Regions from separate parts of the Streptomyces sp. NPDC044033 genome, predicted to be linked through region 2. Evidence: riboswitches for the same ligand, from Rfam matches in the RefSeq annotation. Region 2 holds a riboswitch; the other holds the start of a gene.
What was found. A riboswitch is a leader RNA that binds a small molecule or an ion and turns the genes downstream of it on or off. The one in region 2 is predicted to bind cobalamin.
Positions count from the first base shown of each region.

Region 1: it holds a riboswitch for cobalamin, as region 2 does, so the genes downstream of both, metE (5-methyltetrahydropteroyltriglutamate--homocysteine S-methyltransferase) here and AC07AB_RS17195 (cobalamin biosynthesis protein) in region 2, are expected to answer to the same signal.

Region 1 covers NZ_JBWKFF010000019.1:21,807-28,999, forward strand. Annotated here, with positions in the region: gene AC07AB_RS29140 (acyl-CoA dehydrogenase family protein) at 1-746, opposite strand, end outside; gene AC07AB_RS29145 (CoA-acylating methylmalonate-semialdehyde dehydrogenase) at 752-2,251, opposite strand; cobalamin riboswitch at 2,539-2,709, opposite strand; cobalamin riboswitch at 2,849-3,066, shown strand; gene metE (5-methyltetrahydropteroyltriglutamate--homocysteine S-methyltransferase) at 3,230-5,548, shown strand; gene AC07AB_RS29155 (PI-PLC domain-containing protein) at 6,033-7,022, shown strand; gene AC07AB_RS29160 (carbohydrate kinase family protein) at 7,143-7,193, opposite strand, start outside.
Region 2 covers NZ_JBWKFF010000008.1:246,847-254,039, forward strand. Annotated here, with positions in the region: gene AC07AB_RS17185 (putative cobaltochelatase) at 1-1,291, opposite strand, end outside; gene AC07AB_RS17190 (cobyric acid synthase) at 1,434-2,984, opposite strand; gene AC07AB_RS17195 (cobalamin biosynthesis protein) at 2,993-4,138, opposite strand; cobalamin riboswitch at 4,192-4,325, opposite strand; gene AC07AB_RS17200 (hypothetical protein) at 4,506-4,745, opposite strand; gene AC07AB_RS17205 (inorganic phosphate transporter) at 4,764-6,023, opposite strand; gene AC07AB_RS17210 (lysozyme) at 6,194-6,997, opposite strand.

The sequences.
Region 1 (7,193 bases), on a different contig from region 2:
GAGCAGGCGGCGATGCCGAGCCGGCCGCCGTTGAGCCCGTTCATGGCGATCCGGAAGCCGTCGCCCGCGCTGCCCAGCAGCCGGTCCGCGGGGATCCGGACGCCGTCCAGGACCACCTGTCGGGTGGGCTGGGCGTTCCAGCCCATCTTCTTCTCGTTGGGCCCGAACGAGAGGCCGGGGTCGTCCCGTTCGATCACGAAGGCGGAGATTCCGCGGGGGCCGTCCTCGCCGGTGCGCGCCATGACGATGTACACCTGGGCGGCGCCCGCGCCGGAGATGAACTGCTTCACTCCGCTCAGCACGTAGTGGTCGCCGTCGCGGTCCGCCCGGGTACGCAGGGCCCCGGCGTCCGATCCGGCCCCCGGTTCGGTGAGGCAGTAGCTGCCGAGGTCGTCCATGGCGCAGAGGCGGGGCAGCCACCGTGCGCGCTGCTCCTGGTCTCCGTAGGCGTCGATCATCCAGGCGACCATGTTGTGGATGGAGACGTAGCCCGCGATGGACGGGCAGCCGGAGGCGAGGGCTTCGAGGATGAGGACGCCGTCGGCCCGGGTGAGACCGCTGCCGCCCGCGTCCTCCCGTACGTACACTCCGCCGAGCCCGAGTCCGGCCGCCTTGCGCAGCACGTCGAGCGGGAAGTGCTTGTCCTGGTCCCACTGGACGGCGCGGGGCGCCAGATGGTCTTCCGCGAAGTCCAGGGTGGCTTCGACGAGGGCCTGCTGGTCTTCGGTGAGTGCGGTGCCGGTCATGGCGCTCATCCCATGGTGGGAAGGGTGAAGCTCGCGCCCTCCTTGGCGCCCGAGGGCCAGCGCGAGGTGACGGTCTTGGTCCGGGTGTAGAAGCGGATGGCGTCCGGGCCGTGCTGGTTGAGGTCGCCGAAGCCGGACCGCTTCCAGCCGCCGAAGGTGTGGTAGGCGACGGGGACCGGGATGGGGACGTTGACGCCGATCATGCCGGTGTTCACCCGGCGGGTGAAGTCGCGGGCGGTGTCGCCGTCCCTGGTGAAGATCGCGACGCCGTTGCCGTACGGGTGCTCGCTGGGCAGCCGCAGGGCTTCCTCGTAGTCGGCGGCGCGTACGACGCACAGGACGGGGCCGAAGATCTCCTCGCGGTAGATCCGCATCCGCGAGGTGACCCGGTCGAAGAGGGACGCGCCCGCGAAGAACCCCTCCTCGTGGCCGGGCAGGGTGAACCCCCGGCCGTCGGCGACGAGTTCGGCGCCCTCGTTGACGCCGATGTCCACGTAGCGGCGGACCCGGTCGAGCGCGTCCCTGCTCACCAGCGGGCCGAAGTCGGCTTCGGGGTCGTCGCTGCGGCCGATGCGGAGCGTGCCGATACGCTCCTTGAGCGCGGCGACCAGCCGGTCGGCCGTCTCCTCGCCGACCGGTACGGCCACCGAGATCGCCATGCACCGCTCGCCCGCCGACCCGTATCCGGCGCCGATGAGCGCGTCGACGGCCTGGTCGAGGTCGGCGTCCGGCATCACGATCATGTGGTTCTTGGCGCCGCCGAAGCACTGGGCGCGCTTGCCGTGGGCGGCGGCGGTGGCGTAGATGTGCGCGGCGACGGGGGTGGAGCCGACGAATCCGAGCGCGCCCACCCGGGGGTCCTCCAGGAGGGTGTCGACCGCTTCCTTGCCGCCGTTGACGACGTTCAGGACGCCGGGCGGCAGGCCGGCCTCCAGGAAGAGTTCGGCCAGCCGCAGCGGTACGGACGGGTCGCGCTCGGAAGGCTTGAGGATGAACGCGTTCCCGCACGCGAGGGCGGGTGCCGCCTTCCACAGCGGGATCATCGCGGGGAAGTTGAACGGGGTGATCCCGGCGACCACGCCGATGGGGGCGCGCAGCGAGTGCACATCGATCCCGGTGCCCGCGTTGTCCGTGAACTCGCCCTTGAGGAGGTGCGGGATCCCGGCGGCGAACTCGACCACCTCCAGGCCGCGCTGGATGTCGCCGTGCGCATCGGCCACGGTCTTGCCGTGCTCGGCCGAGAGCAGCCGGGCCAGGGAGTCGCGTTCGTCCTCGATGAGCTGGAGGAAGCGCAGCAGGACCCGGGCGCGGCGCTGCGGGTTCCACGCGCCCCACTCCTGCTGTGCGGTGAGCGCGTCGGCGATCGCCGCCTCGGTGTCGGCGCGGCCCGCGAGCGGGACGCGGGCCTGGACCGCACCGGTGTTGGGGTCGTACACGTCGCCGAAGAGGCCGGATGTGCCGGCGGTGTGCTTGCCGCCGATGAAGTGCGTGAGTTCGCGGACCATGGGTGCCTGCTCTCGTCAGGGGAGATCCGAGGACGGCGCGGCGGGCGGGGGGGGGGGGGGGGGGGGGGGGGGGGGGGGGGGGAGGGGGGGGGGGGGGGGGGGTGTGTTTTCCCCCCCCCCCCCCCCGCGGGCCGCGGGACAGCGAGCGTCGGGGCCGCCGGACGGATGTCAAGGCCGCCGGGGCCGCGAAGGTCTATGAGCGCGGGGTGAGTCGAGTGCGCTCCGCCGGATCACCAGGGTCGCGGGTACGGACCGGTGCCATGCGTGTCTGCTCCATCCTCGTGGACAACACGGAACATTCCGCGGCCGGTATCCTGACTCCCGGATCTCCACGCGCCGCCCGTCTTCCCGGCAGACCTCGCCAGTGACGTGTGGACGACAGCACGCTCCCCGGTCACAGTGGCGGGACCGTGCCGGATTCACACCGGCTTCCCTGCACCGCGGACCTTGTGCCACGAAGATATAGTTGGACGTCCTAGTAAGTCCACCCCCCGCTTCGGCCGCTTCGGCCGGCCGCCCGCACGCGGCGGCGCACCCCGTGTCCCACGTCACGTTCCGGGATGTGAACAGTGGTGCCCACGGAAGCGTCCGCCCTCTAGGCTGGCCCGTGCAGCTGGTTCGCCCTGCTCGCCAGGCAGACGCGTCGCAAGAGGGAACCCGGTGGGAATCCGGGACTGCCCCGCAGCGGTGAGCGGGAACGACCGCCGTCATACGCACTGGATCCGGCCACGGGTCCGGGAAGCGACGGCCAGTAGGAATCTGCCTCGGCAGGTGTGCCCGCGAGTCCGAAGACCTGCCCGTTGCCCGTACGCGACCGATTGCGTGCGGAGATCCCGGTGACCTCGTGGGCGGGTCGGCGTGCATATCAGGTGGAGAGCACCGCGCAGCAGGCGCGGGTCCGCCCGCCTGGTCCGTCACCCTTCGCGCCCGTGTCCCGTCCCCGGGGTTCTCAGGAGTCATCTCGCGAAGGAGATTTCCGTGACAGCGAAGTCCGCAGCCGCGGCAGCACAGGCCACCGTGTACGGCTACCCCCGCCAGGGCGCGCACCGCGAACTGAAGAAGGCCATCGAGGGCTACTGGAAGGGCCGCGTCACCGCCGACGCCCTCCGGGAGACCGCCGAGGGCCTGCGCCGGGCGAACTGGCAGCAGTTGACCGACGCCGGCATCGACGAGGTACCGACCGGTGACTTCTCGTACTACGACCACGTCCTGGACACCAGTGTCATGGTCGGCGCTGTCCCCGCCCGCCACCGCGCCGCCGTCGACGCCGACGTGCTCGACGGCTACTTCGCCATGGCGCGCGGCAACCAGGACGTGGCCCCCCTTGAGATGACCAAGTGGTTCGACACCAACTACCACTACCTGGTACCGGAGCTGGGGCCGGACACGGTCTTCGCGGCCGACTCCACCAAGCAGGTCGCCGAGCTGACGGAGGCCCGCGGGCTCGGCCACACCCCGCGCCCCGTCCTCGTCGGCCCCGTCACCTATCTCCTGCTGGCCAAGCCCGCCCCCGGCGTCGCCGCCGACTTCGAACCGCTCACCCTCCTCGACCGGCTGCTGCCCGTGTACGCCGAGGTCCTCGCCGACCTGCGCGCGGCGGGCGCCGAGTGGGTACAGCTCGACGAGCCGGCCCTGGTCCAGGACCGCACTCCGGCCGAGCTGAACGCCGCCGCCCGCGCCTACCGCGACCTGGGTACGCTCACCGGCCGGCCGAAGCTCCTCGTCGCCTCCTACTTCGACCGGCTCGGCGACGCGCTCCCCGTCCTCGCCAAGGCCCCGGTGGACGGCCTCGCGCTCGACTTCACCGAGGCCGCCGCCGCCAATCTGGACGCCCTCGCCGCCGTCGGCGGCCTGCCGGGCAAGCGCCTGGTCGCGGGCGTCGTCAACGGCCGCAACATCTGGATCAACGACTTCGAGCAGTCCCTGTCCACCCTCGCCACCCTGCTCGGCCTCGCCGACCGCGTCGACGTGGCCGCCTCCTGCTCGCTCCTGCACGTACCGATCGACGCGGCGGCCGAGCGCGACATCGACCCGCAGATCCTGCGCTGGCTGGCCTTCGCCCGGCAGAAGACGACGGAGATCGTCACGCTCGCCCGCGGCCTCGCGCGGGGCACGGACTCGATCACCACTGAGATCGCCGCCAACCGGGCCGACTTGGCGTCCCGCGCGAACTCCCCGATCACCCGGGACCCGGCCGTACGGGCCCGCGCCGCCGCCGTCACCGACGCGGACGGCCGCCGCTCGGCGCCGTACGAGCAGCGCGCCGCCGCCCAGCGGGCCCACCTCGGCCTGCCGCTGCTGCCGACCACCACGATCGGCTCCTTCCCGCAGACCGGCGAGTTGCGCGCCGCCCGCGCCGACCTGCGCGCCGGCCGCATCGACGCGGCCGGCTACGAGGAGCGCATCGAGAACGAGATCCGCGAGGTCCTCGCCTTCCAGGAGCGGGCGGGCATCGACGTCCTGGTGCACGGCGAGCCCGAACGCAACGACATGGTGCAGTACTTCGCCGAGCGGCTGACCGGCTACCTCGCCACCCAGCACGGCTGGGTGCAGTCGTACGGCACCCGCTATGTGCGCCCGCCGGTCCTCGCCGGGGACATCTCGCGCCCGGAGCCGATGACGGTGCGCTGGACCTCGTACGCGAACTCGCTCACGGATCGCCCCGTCAAGGGCATGCTCACCGGCCCGGTGACCATGCTCGCCTGGTCCTTCGTCCGCGACGACCAGCCGCTCGGCGACACCGCCCGCCAGGTGGCCCTCGCCCTGCGCGACGAGGTCGGCGACCTCCAGGCGGCGGGCACTTCGGTCATCCAGGTGGACGAGCCCGCCCTCCGTGAGACCCTCCCGCTGCGCACCGCCGACCGCCCCGCCTACCTGGCCTGGGCCACCGAGTCCTTCCGCCTCACCACCAGCGGCGTGCGCCCGGACACCCAGATCCACACGCACATGTGCTATGCCGAGTTCGGCGACATCGTCCAGGCCATCGACGACCTCGACGCCGACGTCATCAGCCTGGAGGCGGCCCGCTCCCACATGCAGGTCGCACGCGAACTGGCCGCGCACGGCTACCCCCGTGAGGCCGGTCCCGGCGTCTACGACATCCACTCCCCGCGCGTCCCCTCCGTCGAGGAGGCCGCCGCCCTGCTGCGCAAGGGGCTCCAGGCCATCCCCGCCGAGCGCCTGTGGGTCAACCCCGACTGCGGTCTGAAGACCCGGGACTGGCCCGAGACGCGCGCCTCGCTGGAGAACCTGGTCACCGCCGCCCGTACGGTACGGGCGGAGCTTCCCGAGTCCTGACGCGCAGTCGTGCCCGTCACCGGCGCCGAGGCGCTGGTGACGGGCGCACCGTCCAGGCGGGCCGGTCGCGGCTCCGCCCTGGGCCACAGCGTCGAACCGGGCTCCGAGACCGCGCGCTCCGTACGGCCCCTCGGCACTCACACGACAGCGGGGCGAGGAGCTCGCGATGCCCATTCTGTGCTCACGACTGGTCAGGGGACGGCGAGCGGCCCCATAAGGCGCATACCCCGATCGGCTCCCCCGGCCCTGACCTGGCAAGACGCCGACCGCACACCATCCGCGCCCGGTCGGCCGCCGCACCACCCCCGACCCGTCCACGAGAGGCCCGCTCATGCGGGCCGGGTCCAACTCGGTCTGTGAAATGGCCATTTGGCGAGGAAAGCGGACCGGGAATCGATCACGAATGCCCCGTCGGGCGCTATATTTTCGCGATCGACGGGCGGCTCGCCGCCGTCCCGCTCTGCGGCATGAAGGAGCCCCTTCCTTGACCACTCACCTTCGACACGGCGCCCGCCCGCGGAGAGTCCTGGCGCTGCTGGCGGCGCTGTGCGGGATCATCGGCGCCTCCGCGTTCGGTACGAGCCCGGCGTCGGCAGCCGATCAGCGGCACGCCATCTACGCCATCGCGCACCGGGTCGACACCCTGGGCGGCGTGGACGCCGCCATCGCCCACGGCGCCAACGCCATCGAGATCGACACCTGCGCCTGGTGGAATCCGAACGAATGGCGCGCGTGGCACGACTGCTCCTCGGCCGGTGACAACCGGTACGGTCCCAGCTTCGACAGCATGGTCGACCGCATCCTCTCGCACGCCAAAGAGGGGCGCCGGCTGTCGATGGTCTGGCTGGACATCAAGGACCCGAACTACTGCGGAGAACAGCCGAACCGCGCGTGCAGCGTCGCCGGGCTACGCGACAAGGCGCAGCGACTGACGGCCGCCGGCATCCAGGTGCTCTACGGCTTCCTCGAATACCACGGCGGCAGCGACCCGGACGTCGGCGGCCGGGGCTGGAAGAGCCTGGAGGGCAAGCTCGGCCCGTTGGAGGGCATCACGACGACCGGGTCCCGCGACAAGGTCCGGGACACCTTCAACCGGTTGGGCGCCGGATTCCCGAAGGGCCGCCGGGTGATGGACTACGGCGACACCAATATCGCCAACGGGTTCGGCAACTGCACGGAAGCCACCTGGAACACGTGCGCGGAGCTGAAGAAGGGCGCTGCCGACCGCTCCGCCGGACAGCTCGCGGCCACGCTGTCCTGGACGACCACCTACAACGACCCGTGGTACGTCGACAAACTGCTGGGCGAGGCGCGGGTGGACGGCATCATCGCGGGCTACGGCGCCTTCACCGGAGTACGCGACTACGACAACAGCTGGCAGTGCGCCAACTCCATCGGCCTCATCCGTGACTGGGTGAACCGCCACAGCGGCACCCACCGCATGGCCAACAGCGGTGACCGCCTGTTCAAGTAGCGGGCGGCCGCGGGCCGGGGCCGCACCGCCCCGGCCCGTTGGGCCTCCCGGCCTGAAAGGCCGTCCGCCCGGCCGGCGGTCGCAGTGCGCCGCGCCCGTAGTCGGCGCCGGCGCGGTGGGCTACCCGCGGGCCGGCGCCCGGTCGGCGAGGTAGGCCATGACCGCGTACCG
Region 2 (7,193 bases):
CGCCGTCACCGGCGTCCGCGTCCGCGTCGGGACCGTGGTCCCCGCGGGGCTCCTGCGGGGCGCTCTCCTGCCGCTGGGGCGCGTCTTGCTGCCCCGCGCCGGACTCCTCGCGCTGCGTGGGCAGTTCCGGGCTGTCGGGCCCGTCCCCGTCCTGCGGCGATCCGCCGCCGGGGCCGTCGTCCTCCGGGCCGCTCCCGCCCGGACCCTCATCGTCCGGGCCCTCCGGCTCGGGCTCCGGGTCCGGCTCCGGCTCGGGGTTGTCCTCTTCGAACTGCCGCAGGATCTCGTCGAGCTTCTCCTCGTCCAGACCGGGCGCGTCGAAGGGGGCCCGCCGCCGCCGGTGCGGCAGCGCGAGCAGCGCGGCCTGCCGCACGTCCTCGGTCACCACGTTCGAGCGGCCCGCCCACGCGGCCAGCGCCGTCGCGGTCCGCGCGGTCACGATGTCCGCGCGCATGCCGTCCACCTCGAACCCCGCGCACACCGCGGCGATCCGCCGCAGCGCGCCGTCCCCGAGCAGTACGGACGGCAGCAGCGCACGCGCCGCCGCGATCCGCTCCCGCAGCGCGTTCTCCTCGGCCGCCCACTTCGCGGAGAAGGCCGCCGGGTCCTCGTCGTACGCGAGGCGGCGGCGCACCACCTCGACCCGCTCGTCCGTGTCCCGCGAGGCCGCGACCTCCACCGTCAGGCCGAACCGGTCCAGCAGCTGCGGGCGCAGCTCGCCCTCTTCGGGGTTCATCGTGCCGACGAGGAGGAAACGGGACGCGTGCCGTACGGAGACGCCCTCGCGTTCGACGTAGGAGGCGCCCGTGGCGGCGGCGTCCAGCAGCGCGTCGACCAGGTGGTCGCCCAGCAGGTTGACCTCGTCGACGTACAGCACGCCCCGGTGCGCCGCCGCCAGCAGGCCCGGCTCGAACGCCTTCACGCCCTCGGACAGCGCCCGCTCGATGTCGAGCGCGCCGACGAGCCGGTCCTCGGAGGCCCCTACGGGCAGTTCGACCATCTTCGCGCCGCGCGAGTCGGCCCCGCCGCCCGTGCCCCCCGCGCCGCTCTCGTGCGGCCCGTCGGGGCACTGGGGGTCCGGGGCGGCGGGGTCGCAGGAGAAGCGGCAGCCGGGTACGACCGCGACGCCGGGCAGCAGCGCCGTGAGGCCGCGCACGGTCGTGGTCTTCGCGGTGCCCTTGTCGCCCCGTACGAGCACACCGCCGATGGCGGGCGAGATGGCGTTGAGCAGCAGGCCCAGCCGCATGTCCTCCATCCCGACGACCGCGGTGAACGGATAGGTGGTGCTCATCCGGTGATCACTCCTTCGAGTGGCCTGTGGCGATTGGCTCGTTGATGTCCGAGGTATCCGAGGTGTTCAGAGCGCCCGGGACGGCGGCCCCGGGCCGGGGGCGGCTGCGTGGTGGGCTCCGCGCACACGGAGCCGGCGCCCGTCACGGCGCCCCCGGCGGAATGAACGGCAGCCCCTCCGGCACGCCGTCCTCGATCAGCCGCAGCAGCGCGTCCGTGTCCGCGTGCTCCTCGATCAGGTCGCCCAGCCGGTCCAGCTGCTCCTCCCGCAGCGCCCCGAAGCTCGTGTCCGGGGCCGGCACGAACGCCCGGCCCGCGGCGTCCGCGACCCGCCGCAGGAACGCCCGCCGGAAGCCGTCGCTCTCCAGCGACCCGTGCCAGTGCGTGCCCCACACGGCCCCCACCCGGCAGCCGTCCAGGAACTCCTCGTCCCCGCCCGCCACTTCGGCGACCCCGTGGTGGATCTCGTACCCCTCCACGTGCTCGCCCAGCGCCGTGCCGGCGGGCCTGGCCAGGGTCTTGCCGGGGGCGAACCGGACCCGTACCGGCAGCAGGCCCAGCCCCGCCACCGTCCCGGCCTTCGACTCCACGTCGTCCTCGATGCGCTCGCCCAGCATCTGGAACCCGCCGCAGACGCCCAGCACCGGCCGCCCCTCCCGGGCCCGGCGCACGATGGCGTCGGCCAGCCCGCGCTCGCGCAGCCAGGCCAGCGCCCGTACCGTGCCGCGCGTGCCCGGCAGGACCACCAGATCGGCGTCGACCAGCTCCTCCGCCCGGTCCACGAACCGCACGACGACGCCCGGCTCGGCGGCCAGCGCGTCCACGTCCGTGAAGTTCGACATCAGCGGCACCGCGGCCACCGCGACGCGCAGCACGTCGGCGCCGTGCGGCGGCGCGACGACGCTCTCGCGCACCGCGCCGCGCATCGAGACCCGCAGCCCGTCCTCCTCGTCGATGCCGAGCCCGTGCGCGTACGGCAGGACGCCCACCGTCGGCCGCCCGGTGAGGTCCCGCAGCATGTCCAGGCCCGGTTCGAGCAGCGTCACGTCGCCGCGGAACTTGTTGACCAGATACCCGGCGATGAACCGCTGGTCCGCCTCGGAGAGCAGCGCCGTCGTGCCGAAGAACGACGCGAAGACGCCGCCGCGGTCGATGTCGCCGACCACGATCACCGGCAGCCGCGCGGCCCGCGCGATGCCCATGTTGACGATGTCCGTGCGGCGCAGATTGATCTCGGCGGGGCTGCCCGCGCCCTCGCAGATCACCGCGTCGTGCGTGCGGCGCAGCTCCTCCAGGCACTCCGTGACGGTGCCGAGCAGCTGCTCCCGCCCGGTGTACCGGGCCTCTTCGCCGTCGCCGAAGTAGCCCTGCGCGCTGAGTTCGCCCACCGGCTTGCCCATCAGCACGACCTGGCTGCTGCGGTCGCTGCCGGGCTTGAGGAGCACCGGGTTCATCAGCGCGCTCGGCTCCACACGCGCCGCCGCGGCCTGCATCGCCTGGGCCCGCCCGATCTCCGCGCCCTCGCGGGTCACGAAGGAGTTCAGCGACATATTCTGGGCCTTGAACGGGGCGACCTTGACGCCCTTGCGGACCAGCCACCGGCAGATCCCGGCCGTCACCACGCTCTTGCCCGCGTCCGAGGTGGTCCCGGCGACGAGCAGCCCCCCGCCCAGCCTGCCGCCCGCTCCGTGCATGTCGGCTCTCACCGGTCTCTCCTCGCTGCTGGGAAGCCCGCCTGTGGGAGGTCCCCCTCCGGGGCGTACGCGCGCGCCCCGGCCCCGCGGACCCGGGCGGCCCTCGGAAGTCTGCCCGGCGCCCGGCGCCCGGCCGCCTCGCGGGTACGGGACACGGCGCCCGTCCGTCCGTCCGTACGCGTCCGCGGGGCGCGTCCCGCCGTCGCCGTCGCCGTCGCGACGGCCGCCCGGCCCGCGACCGCGACGGCCAGCGCCAGCAGGGAGACCCGGCGCGAGAGCCGTACGGCCCGTTCGATGTCCTCGACGCCGACCGGGCGCAGCTCCGCTCCGAGTACGGGCCGGTGTTCGACCCGGCCCTGGTAGGCGAGCGTGCCGCCGAGGCGGACGCCGAGCGCGCCCGCGAAGGCGGCCTCGACCGGGCCGGCGTTGGGGCTCGGGTGCTTGGCCGCGTCGCGGCGGGCCACGCGCCACGCGCCGCGCGGATCGGGCCCGGCGACGGCGGCGAGCACGGCGGTCAGCCGCGCCCCCGGCCAGCCGGCGACGTCGTCGAGGCGGGCGGCGGCCCAGCCGAACCGGCGGTAGCGCGGCGACTTGTGGCCGACCATCGCGTCCAGGGTGTTGACAGCGCGGAAGCCGACCAGCCCCGGCACCCCGCCGACGGCCCCCCACACCAGCGCGCCGACCACCGCGTCGGAGGTGTTCTCGGCGACCGACTCCACCACGGCGCGCGCGATCTGCCGCTCGTCCAGCTCCCGGGGGTCGCGCCCGCACAGGTGCGGCAGCCGCTCCCGGGCCGCCGCGAGGTCCCCGGCGGCCAGCGCGCCGCCGACCGCCCGCGCCTCCCGGCCCAGCGAGGCGCCGCCGAGCACGGCCCAGGTGGCGGCGGCGGTCAGCGCGGCCTCGGCGGCGCGGGGCGCGGGCGCGGTGCGTACGGTACGGGCCAGCAGCGCGGCGCCCGCGGCGGCGCCGCCCGCGCACAGCGCGGTGTGCAGCGCGCCGGGGCCGCGGTGGTCGCGCCACAGGAGGCGTTCGGCCGCGGCGGCGGCGCGTCCGAAGGCGGCCACCGGGTGGCCGCGGCGGGGGTCGCCCGCGAGGAGGTCGCCGAGGAAGCCGAGCGCGGCGCCGTACGCGAAAGGGGCGTGACCGGCACGCATCCGTAGTGTCCTCACTCAGGGTCCGCGCCCTGGCTCGACGTGACCGGCGACCAGAGTCTCCTGGCTCCCGGATCCGCGCTTTCCCCGGCCTTCCAGCTCGGTGTCGGCGAGCCGTGGCCTGTGAGTGATGGGGGAGCGCTCCCCGGTAACAGTGGCGGGACCGCGCCGGATTCGCACCGGCTTCCTCTGCTGTCGCCGTTTGGCTCCGGAAGTCCACCATGGGCCGGGAACGGCCGTCAACTCACGCTTGACCTGCGACGAGGGAGTGTGCGGAGGCACACAGCGGGAAGCGCGGAAGGGCCCGCCGGGCGGCGTCGCTGAAACGCTCCGCCGCCCGGCGGGCCCGAAGGCGCTGCCGCCGCCCCGCTCAGGCGACGATGAGGTAGATGCCGTACGCGACGACCGCCGCGCACAGGGCGAAGCAGGCGTACGCGCCCGAGCGGGCGAGGGCGCCGGGGCCGCCGGTCGCGGCGGCCGTGCCGTCCCCCTGTTCCCGCGGCTTGCGGGACGTGCCGACGATGCCGAGCGTGAACACGCCCACCATGCCGACCGTCACCACGAGGCTGACGCCGAAGACCTGCCCGAGGGCTGCCCAGTCGATGTTCATGGCGTGGGTCCTGGTTCCTTAGCTGGTGCCCGCGGTGGCGGGGGCGAGGTCGTGGGGCCGGGCGGTCGGCACGTCCGCCGCGGTGAGCTGCCCGGCGGGCGGCGGGGCGACGCTCTGGAGCGCGGCGGTGACCACGCCGGCCGGCTCGGCGGCCGGGGCGTCCGCGGCGGCGGGCTCCGGCGCGTTCACATTGGTGTGGTCCACCGGCTTGCGGCGCGCGGCCGCCCAGATCGCGCCGCAGACGGCGAGGGCGAGGACGGCGACCGCGGTGATGCCCCAGTCGCCCTGGTCGGCGAGGAACGCCGCGCCGCCGGAGACGAGGGCCGCGGCCGGGAGCGTCAGGCACCAGGCGATGACCATACGGCCGGCCGTCGACCAGCGGACGACGCCGCCCTTGCGGCCGAGGCCGGAGCCCATCACCGCACCGGAGCAGACCTGGGTGGTGGAGAGCGCGAAGCCGAGGTGGGAGGAGGAGAGGATCACGGCGGCCGCGCCGGTCTGGGCGGCGAAGCCCTGCGGCGGCTGGATGTCGGTGATGCCCTTGCCCATGGTGCGGATGATGCGCCAGCCGCCCAGGTAGGTGCCGAGGGCGATGGCGAGACCGGCCGAGACGATGACCCACAGCGGCGGGTCGGCGTGCGGGGCGACGACGCCGCCGGTGACCAGCGCGAGGGTGATCACGCCCATGGTCTTCTGCGCGTCGTTGGTGCCGTGGGCGAGGGAGACCAGGGCGGCGGAGGCGATCTGGCCCGCGCGGTAGCCCTTGGCGGTGTCCCGTTCGTCGCGGTTGCGGGCGACGCGGTAGGTCAGGCGGGTGGCGAGCAGCGAGGCGAGGCCGGCGACGAAGGGGGCGGCCACCGCCGGGATGACGACCTTCATGATGACGGCGTCGCCGTTGACCCCGCTGGTGCCGACGGAGACCAGGGTCGCGCCGATCAGACCGCCGAAGAGGGCGTGCGAGGAGCTGGAGGGGAGCCCGGCCAGCCAGGTCAGGAGGTTCCAGACGATCGCGCCGACCAGGCCGGCGAAGATCACCTCGGGTCTGATGCCCGCGCCCTCGTCGATGATCCCGCCGGAGATGGTCTTGGCCACCTCGACGGAGAGGAACGCGCCGACGAGGTTCAGGGCCGCCGACATCCCCACCGCGGTGCGGGGGCCCAGGGCGCCGGTGGAGATGGTGGTGGCCATGGCGTTGGCCGTGTCGTGGAAGCCGTTCGTAAAGTCGAACACCAAGGCCGTGACGATCACGATCCCGATGAGAAGCGTGATGTGTTCCATTCACCCAGGCAATCAGTTTGGTGAGCAGTTACGCGGCGAACCTAAAGAGCCTTGATGAACGGAAGATGAACTGGAACGGGCGTGGTGGTGACGCCAACCGGAGTGGCGCGGCGCCCGGCGTCCCGGAAGCCGCGCCGCGGCGGTGCGGGGGTTGGGCGGCGGCCGGACGTTCACCCGGAGGCGAGCTGCCGCAGCCCCTTCATCGTGCCGTTGAACACGTCCTGGTCGCCCGGCAGGAGTCCGCGGTTCGCGTGCTGCCAGAAGGTCGCGAACGACCAGCCGGTGGGCATCGGCCCCGGCGAGTCGTGCCAGTTCGCCAGCCACAGCGGATGGTTCGCCGCGAAGGCCGCGCTGCCGCCCGTGCAGCTGTTCCACCAGCGGGCCGTCGTGTAGATCACCGGACGGCGGCTCGTACGCCGCAGCACCTCGCCGCTGAAGGACGAGATCCAGCGCACCATCTCCGTCCGGTTCAGCCCGTAGCACTTCTTCCCGCCGTACGGATTCCCCTCGATGTCCAGCGCGGGCGGCAGGGTCCAGCCGTCCGCCCGCCACGCGCCGCCGTGCCGCAGGAAGTACGCGGCCTGCGCGCGGCCCGAGGAGCGGCTGGGCACCCCGAAGTGGTACGCGCCGCGCAGCAGCCCGGCCTTCCGCGAGCCGTTGTACTGCTGCGTGAAGTACGGATTGCGGTAGTTCGTGGCCTCGGTGGCCTTCACATAGACGAAGCTCGCGCCGTCGGCGCGGACCGTCGGCCAGTGCACGTTCTTCTGGTGCGAGGACACATCGTGGCCGCGCGGCTTGGCCCAGGCCGCCGCCGGGGAGCTCTCGGCGAGGACGGCGGCTCCGAGAGCGAGCGCGGCGGCCGAGGCGGAGGCGGCGATCAGCCTGCCCCGCCGCCGCGGATGGTTGTCATGGTCCGTGTTTCCGCCCGGGAGGCGGAGCGCATGACACATCGCGGCAAGGTTCGTGGATGTCATGACCAACACCGTCGATCACCAGCCAATCACAGTAAGTCGCTTATCAGGCCCTCTATAGCGGATTCCGGAGGCTCCGGGTCCGCGCTGGAGCGCCGCCCGCCGCCGCGCCCCCTCGACGCCGCCTGTTCGGCCCCCTCCGGCCGCCCCCGCCGCGGCCCCGGTCCGCGACTCGCCCGCGGCCCGCCCGGCCCCCGTA